One region of the Anaerospora sp. genome, then DNA from elsewhere that is predicted to be linked to it. Evidence: a T-box and tRNA genes for the amino acid it is inferred to sense, from the RefSeq annotation. Region 1 holds a T-box; the other holds one or more tRNA genes.
What was found. A T-box is a leader RNA that pairs with one kind of tRNA and senses whether it is charged. The one in region 1 lies ahead of ileS (isoleucine--tRNA ligase), so its partner is inferred to be a tRNA-Ile.
Positions count from the first base shown of each region.

Region 1 (4,224 bases):
GATATAGTAGTCTGCCAGTTCCTTGGTGCTGACAAGCATCTTGGGAAGCGGCTGTCTGTTCTTGATATTGGCGAGGTTTCTCGCGCTGCGGCCCAGTCCGCAAATCCGGTATGCCAGCTCCATTTCTTTTTCCAGCTTGGTATCAACCTGCGATTCATCATATTCCGGCCACAGGCATAAATGCACGCTTTCCGGCGCCTTGGCGTTGATTCCGACTACGAGATTGCGATAGATTTCCTCGGTGATGAACGGCACAAACGGAGCAGCTACAACCACTAGCTTTTTCAGTACGGTGTGCAAGGTGAAATACGCATCGATTTTGTCCTCGGTCATGTCCATGGACCAATATCTCACTCGATTGCGCCGCACATACCAGTTGGAAAGTTCATCCGTAAATTCTTCGATCAGCTGGGCAGCACCGGTAATTTTATAAGCATGTAAATATTCGTCGACCTTGTTGATCAGTGTATTCAGCTTGGAGATAATCCATCGGTCCATCACGTGGCTGCTCTGTCTTCCCTCGTATTGCTCCGGATTAAATTGGTCGATTTCGGCGTAGAGAACATAGAAGGAATACACATTCCACAACGTATTGATAAATTTGCGCTGCGCCTCAATGACGGCCTCTTCATAGAAACGGGAAGGCAGCCAGGGAGCACTGGTTGTGTAGAAGTACCAACGCAGGGCATCGGCCCCTTGATTGTCCAGCACGGTAAACGGACTCAGGACATTGCCTTTATGTTTAGACATTTTCAGGCCCTGTTTATCGAGTACATGCCCCAATACCACACAATTTTCAAAGGAGCTCTTGCCAAAAACAGCAGTGGAAATAGCAAGCAGGGTATAGAACCAGCCGCGGGTCTGGTCAACAGCCTCAGAGATAAACTGGGCCGGGAAGTTTTGCTCAAACAGTTCCTTGTTCTCGAAGGGATAGTGATACTGGGCAAATGGCATTGAGCCAGAGTCATACCAGCAGTCAATTACTTCACTGACTCGCTGCATCTTTTTGCCGCACTGCGCGCAATTCATCTCGAGTTTATCAATATACGGCTTATGCAGGTCAAGATCATCCGGTACGTTCAGGCCTTTTTCCTTAAGCTCTGCGATGCTGCCAATGCATTCCCGGTGTCCGCATTCGCATTCCCAGATTGGCAAAGGTGTGCCCCAGTACCGCTCACGGCTGAGACCCCAGTCGATTACATTTTCTAAGAAGTTGCCGAAACGTCCCTTTTTGATGTTATCGGGGTACCAGTTGATCTTGTCGTTATTCTCTAAAAGCTGATCCCTGAGTGAGGACATTCTGACGAACCAGGATACGCGCGGATAATATAAGAGCGGAGTATCGCAGCGCCAGCAGAAGGGATAGGAGTGAAGATATTTTTCCGCTTTGAACAGAATACCGTTTTCTTTTAAGAATGCCAGTATTTTTTCATCCGCTTTTTTGACAAACATGCCCTGCCAGGGAGTCACTTCTTCTACAAAGTTACCTTGTGCATCTACTAGATTAATGAGTGGCAAATCATACTTTTGGCCAAGGCGGTTATCATCTTCGCCATAAGCCGGAGCAATATGCACAATGCCGGTACCATCACTCAAGGTTACAAAGTCACCATGAACCACATAATAGGCTTTTTTGTCCGGTTGCGCGAAGCAAAACATGGGCTCATATTCTTTACCCAGCAGAGCTTCCCCTTTGAACTCGCGTACCAGCTCATATTCGCTCTCCAGGCAGCTCAGCCGCTCTTTTGCTACGATTACATGTTCTTCCTGATGGATGACTTCGACATAATCAAAGGTCTGGTTAACGGCCAAGGCCACGTTGCTAGGCAGCGTCCAGGGGGTAGTGGTCCATACGAGAATGGCGGTATTTTCCCCTTTGAGCCTAAATTTGACATAAGCCGAGTTGTCTTTCACGTCCTTATAGCCCTGGGCTACTTCATGAGAAGACAAAGCGGTACCACAGCGCGGGCAATAGGGAACAACTTTATGCCCCTTATATAGTAAATCTTTATCCCAAAGCTGCCTTAGTGACCACCAGACTGATTCAATATATTCATTATGGTAGGTAACATACGGATTCTCCATGTCAATCCAGAATGCTACCCTCTCCGACATTTCCTTCCACTGGGTAGCGTAGGTAAACACGCTTTCTTTGCATTGCTTCACGAATTCTTCCACGCCATATTTCTCAATTTCAGGCTTGCCGGAAATACCCAGCTTTTTCTCAACTTCCAGCTCAACCGGCAGACCATGTGTATCCCAGCCAGCTTTGCGCAGAACCCGGTATCCCTTCATGACTTTATACCGTGGAATGAGGTCTTTGATAACTCGGGTAACAACGTGACCGATGTGGGGACTGCCATTCGCAGTCGGCGGTCCGTCATAAAATGTAAAATACTCCTTGCCCTCGTTCATCTTAAAACTCTTGGCAATGATCTCTTGCTCTTCCCACGAGGCCAGGATGGATTTTTCCATCTCCACAAAATTATTCTTTGGACTTACTTTTTTATACATATACTGCCCCTCCATTTTCATGAACGCTTCAACGTCTTGCATACCCGAAAATACGGTAATAAAAAAGCCTCGTCCCTTAGTCAGGACGAAGCGTTACCTTCATTTATACCACCTTACTATTCTCAGGTACTGCATACCTTATCCTTTAACGCAGGAATACGGATTAACCTACTAAGCATTCAGTCATCAGCTCTCAGGTGATTTTCTTCCGGTACTTCCTGCAGGTTCTCAACACTCCCGCTCTCTGTAAGGTCTGTTTCCGCAATACTCTTCCTGTTCATCGCTTTTCAAGAAACTATATTAAAATATTACTCGTGATTATACTTCTCCGGCAGGGAAATGTCAAACAAACCTCACAAATACAACTCCTTGCTCCGCTTCCTACTCATTCTTTTTCTTTAAGCTGCTGTATTTTTAAATCCAACGCCTTTAAGCTCAAATGGATCTCTTTTATATGCTTCTCAAGCCTGTGGAGATGTCCTTGCATATCATCAATTTCTTGTTCTGCTTTATAATTTATTGCAAAATCAATGATCGACTCATCTTTATCTCTCGTTGCCTGACGGTTTTGACTCATCATAATAATGGGAGCCTGGAGTGCTGCCAAACAGGATAAGATTAAGTTCAATAATATAAACGGAGCTTCATCAAAGTGGTACGTAAACTGCAAGATATTCCATACCATCCAGAGGATTAAAAAGGAAAGGAACAATATAATGAACTTCCAACTCCCGCCAAATCTGGCGATAGTATCGGCCAACTGATCCGCCCGTGACGTGTTCAGCAAATAGGTTTCATTTACACGTGTAATGATCGTACGCTCGTAATTGTCCACTAATTTATCAATGCGTTTTCTATTGTCCTCATCAATTTGAATATCAAAGCCCTCTAATGCTCCTTCATCACTTACATACTTAAGTGTAGACTTCTTACCGTTCCCCATCTTCATGACTCGTTTCATTACTTATCACCTATCTGCTTTCATAATGGTGCTTACCTACACCAGTATTAGCAAATTACGGTATTTCATTCTTTGGTTGCCACTCTGGGACAAGGAACCTGTCCCCTTGTCCCACAAAATTTACGTACTCTCATACAAAACCAGGATTGCTGCTGATAGGAAGATCATACCCATAACAGCGGGTGCAGGAGACCCTAGCGATACATAGATCTGACCGCCAATGACAGGCCCAATGATTCTTGCTAAGGCCTGAATGGATTGGCTGCCGCCTTGAACCCGGCCTTGTTCACTGGCATTGACAGCTTTGGAAAGCATCCCATTGAACGAAGGCCCAAAGATGGAATCACCGAAACCGAATATAAACATGCCAGCGATAAACAGCGGATAGTAAGAGAACAACGCCGATGCTGCAATCAGACTGTAGCCGATAACCTCTGACCCCATCCCTAAAACCGCTATCTGTTTATCACTCATTTTTAGCAATAGCTTGGGCATGATGAACCCCTGCGAAACGATGTCCTGGAACCCGATAATAGAAAACATTAGTCCAATGAGTGCAGGCTGCCAATTGAATGTATCCATTGTAAATTGGGAAAACACTGCCTGCAGCGCTCCATTGGGTATCCAAAGCAAGAATGCTGAGACAAGCAGCCTTTTTAAGTTCTTCATAGAAAGTACGCTTGCAAGCTGAGTAAAGGGATTCAGCCTTACCAACGTAATCTCTTTCAGTCTGTTCTTCTTATCAAGGC
Region 1 is NZ_DALZUO010000001.1:334,421-338,644, reverse strand. Features, by position in the region: gene ileS (isoleucine--tRNA ligase) at 1-2,514, opposite strand, end outside; T-box leader at 2,593-2,804, opposite strand; gene RTR76_RS01635 (DUF1003 domain-containing protein) at 2,900-3,475, opposite strand; gene RTR76_RS01630 (MFS transporter) at 3,596-4,224, opposite strand, start outside.

Region 2 (4,224 bases), on a different contig from region 1:
AGCAAGGATCCTGATGAATTTATTCGTAAGAATGGTATTGAGCAATTTCAGAGTTTTATTCAGCGGGCTCCGGGACTACTGGATTATCAGATTCAACAGGCATTAAAAGATACGGACTATTCCCGCCTTGAAGGCAAAGTCGCTGTTGTGGCGAAAGTATTGCCGGCGTTAATTCAATCTAACAATGCCGTTGAAATTGACGGACACATTACACGGTTATCCCAGCTCCTCAGTATTGATGAAAGCGCTATTCGCAGCGAATTTAATAAATATGCAACAAATAATAAAAAGGATAAAATTGTAAAAACGGGGAAGAATGGATATAATACAACAAGTGTCTCGGTGTCAAGGCGTGCCGTACAAAAAAATTCTGCCGCCGAGCAGCACCTAATCCGCTTAATGTGTGAAGATCCTGCCCTTATCTCCTACGTACAAGTCCAGCTTTCAACCGATGATTTTCAGGATGAAAGCCGGCGGGAAATACTCACCTCCTTATTTCATGCGTACAGTTCAGGAAATCAACTAGCGCCGGCTGCTTTAGCCAATTCGCTAAGTGAGAAAGCCAATATCGAACTGTCACATATTATGCTTATAGATGAACAAACCAGTGATGTTACCCGAATGGTTGATGATTACATTAAAGCGATTCGGCTGACAAGTCTTAAAACCTTATTTGAACAACACCGGCTGCGAGCCGATGAATTAGAACGTTTGGGGGATAGTCGCTTTCAGGAGGAATTAGCTGAAAGCAAACGAATTAATGATGAAATTAAACTATTGCTTCAGTCATAAGACTATTAGTGCAGATAGCATGAGCTCAACTCATCAGACGTGCCAAAGGAGGGGGGAGTAACAATGACCGAAAAGAAAAGTGTTTCGAGTGAACATGTAAATGAGTTATTGCATAAAGGTAAAAAACGCGGCGGTATGCTGACATACGCAGAAATCATGGATACTCTCCAAGGTGAAGATTTGTCACCTGATGAAATTGATGACATGTATGAAGTTTTTACGACTAAAGGCATTGAAATTGTTGATGAAATTCCTGATGTAGAAGTATTTGAAGGTCCTGATCAGGCTGAGATTGAAACTGCTCCGGAAGAAGTAGATATTGATCTAAGCATTCCTGAGGGCATCAGCATTGACGATCCTGTTCGGATGTATCTGAAGGAAATTGGCCGCGTTCCACTGCTTACTGCTGATGAGGAAATTAATCTCGCCAAACGTATGGAACAAGGCGATGAAGAGGCAAAGCGCCGTCTGGCAGAAGCAAACTTACGGCTTGTTGTTAGTATTGCTAAACGCTATGTAGGAAGAGGCATGCTCTTTTTGGATCTTATTCAAGAAGGTAACCTTGGACTCATTAAGGCCGTTGAGAAGTTCGATTACAATAAAGGCTATAAATTCAGTACGTATGCTACCTGGTGGATTCGGCAGGCAATTACCAGAGCAATCGCCGATCAGGCGCGTACCATTCGTATACCGGTGCACATGGTGGAAACAATTAATAAATTGATTCGTGTTTCCCGTCAACTCTTGCAGGATAAAGGCAGAGAGCCTTTGCCGGAAGAAATCGCTAAAGAAATGGATATTAGCGTTGAACGGGTTCGTGAAATTATGAAGATAGCCCAGGAGCCTGTTTCACTTGAGACACCGATCGGTGAAGAAGAAGACTCTCATCTTGGTGATTTTATTGAAGATCAGGATGCACCGGCACCTGCGGAAGCGGCTTCTTTCATGCTATTAAAAGAGCAGCTCGAAGAAGTGCTGGAGACATTAACTCCAAGGGAAGAGAAAGTTCTTCGCTTACGGTTTGGTTTGGATGACGGCAGAGCACGTACTTTGGAAGAAGTCGGTCAGCATTTTGGTGTAACTCGTGAGCGAATTCGTCAGATTGAGGCAAAGGCACTTCGGAAGCTCCGCCATCCCAGTCGTAGTAAAAAGCTAAAAGATTTTCTTGAATAAATATTAAAAAAACCTTGACGGCTAGTTAACATTGTTGTACAATATGTTATGTCGATGCCGTTCCTCGATAGCTCAGTTGGTAGAGCAATCGGCTGTTAACCGATCGGTCGTAGGTTCGAGTCCTACTCGAGGAGCCATTTTTGTTTTGTATAAACAGGCTTTCGCTCGAAAACCTGTTTTTCAATGTCTTTTGGGCCTATAGCTCAGCGGTAGAGCAGCCGGCTCATAACCGGCTGGTCCCTGGTTCGATCCCAGGTGGGCCCACCATTACATATTCGGCCCGTTGGTCAAGCGGTTAAGACACCGCCCTTTCACGGCGGTATCAAGGGTTCGAATCCCCTACGGGTCACCAAAAGGTCACTAAGCCATCCATTATGGATGGCTTTATTTATTTGCAGGATTTATAGAAATATTGCAGAAGTTTTGTTTCATACTATAGGGAGCCTGTTAGCAATAGGCACTCTAACATTCTGGGAGGCAGTATATTGAATTTAGGAGAACGACTAACAGCGATTGCCGAAAGAGTTCCAAAGGGAGCTGTTGTGGCTGATATTGGTACTGACCATGCCTATTTACCAGTCTATTTGCTTCAGCAGGGGCTTATATCACATGCGATAGCCGGTGAAGTGAATGAAGGCCCTTATCGGGCAGCCTGTCAAATCATTGACCGTCTGAATTTGAGCAAACAAATTGATCTTCGCTTTGGAAGTGGTTTTGCCGTGTTGAAGGCGGGTGAAGCAGACACGGTTACAATTGCGGGTATGGGAGGAACAACCATTATTGATATACTGACTGCCCATCCGTCAGTCACAAGTGAATTAAGAAGGATGATTCTTCAGCCAATGATCGGAGCTTCTCTCGTGCGCCAGTGGCTGGTACAAAACGGCTGGTATATAACAGATGAAACCCTGGTAGAAGAAGAAGGCAAGCTCTATGAAATTATTGCTGCCGAGCAGGGGGATTCGCCTTTTCTTGAGTCGGTTCTGTATGAAATAGGTCCTGTGTTATGGGCACAGAAGCCGATACTCCTAGCGAAGCACATCTTTCAGTTGATTAAGCAAAAGCAGTATGTCTTAGCAGAAATGAATGTCAGCCCAAAGGCGAGGCAATCGGTTAAATTCCGGGAATACCAGGAGAGCTTGGCAAAGCTGGAGGAAAAAGCATGTCAGTTAGCTGCAAAACTTTAATTGAAATGATGGAGCGATTAGCTCCTGTCGGTTTGGCTGAACACTGGGATAATGTGGGACTGCTTGTCGGTTCTCCTGATCAAATGGTCAGCAAGGTGCTTGTGACGCTGGATGTTACGCTGCCTGTGGCCCGTTATGCAGCACAACATGGTTATGAGCTTATTATTAGCCATCATCCTGTTATATTTAAAGCGTTAACCAGTATTCGCACGGACACTCCGCAAGGAGAGATTATGGCTGCATTATTAAAACACTCAATTGCCGTTTATTCTGCTCATACGAATTTGGATATAGCTGCAGGCGGAGTGAATGATGCGTTGGCTGGCCGCCTGCAATTGCAGCAAATAGAGCCGCTCCAGATAACAAATGAGGATAAGCTTGTTAAGATTGTTGTATATACTCCTTCTTCACATGTAGAGCAAGTGCGGGAAGCACTTTGTGAGGCCGGAGCGGGGCATATTGGCAACTACAGCCACTGTACGTTTCAGACTGCTGGTACCGGCACGTTTTTACCGCTGGCAGGCACTAAGCCGTTTCTTGGAGAAATAGGTCAATTAGAATATGCTGCAGAAAGCAGGTTGGAAACTATTGTGCCTCAATCGCTTAGCAAACAGGTACTATCGGCGATGTTATTAGCACATCCATATGAAGAAGCCGCTTACGATGTATATCCCCTTGCCAACAGCGGGGTTAGGCAGGGCTTAGGCCGGGTAGGCAGGCTTAACCGGCCGCGGGAGTTTCAGGATTTTATTAATGACGTTAAATCAGCATTAGGCATAGCTCATGTGACTGTTGCAGGGAATGTGAATAAGGTTATTGAGAAAGTCGCTCTTTGCGGCGGCAGCGGCGGCAGTTTGATTGGCTATGCAGTGGCAGCAGGGGCAGATGTTTTGATAACCGGCGATATTAAGTATCATGAAGCTCAGGAAGCTGTGGCTAAGGGCTTAATTGTCGTTGATGCCGGGCACTTTGCTACTGAGCAGCCTGTAATCGCGGTACTAGTTGAGTACCTACAAAATTGTTCGCGTGAAGCAGGCTGGGAAATTGCTATTCACAGTGATGTTATCAATCA
Region 2 is NZ_DALZUO010000011.1:93,508-97,731, reverse strand. Features, by position in the region: gene dnaG (DNA primase) at 1-792, shown strand, start outside; gene rpoD (RNA polymerase sigma factor RpoD) at 856-1,965, shown strand; tRNA gene RTR76_RS11080 (tRNA-Asn) at 2,027-2,102, shown strand; tRNA gene RTR76_RS11075 (tRNA-Ile) at 2,158-2,232, shown strand; tRNA gene RTR76_RS11070 (tRNA-Glu) at 2,243-2,317, shown strand; gene RTR76_RS11065 (class I SAM-dependent methyltransferase) at 2,451-3,152, shown strand; gene RTR76_RS11060 (Nif3-like dinuclear metal center hexameric protein) at 3,128-4,224, shown strand, end outside.
Region 2: it has a tRNA-Ile gene. The T-box ahead of ileS (isoleucine--tRNA ligase) is inferred to sense a tRNA for this amino acid. The anticodon was not compared.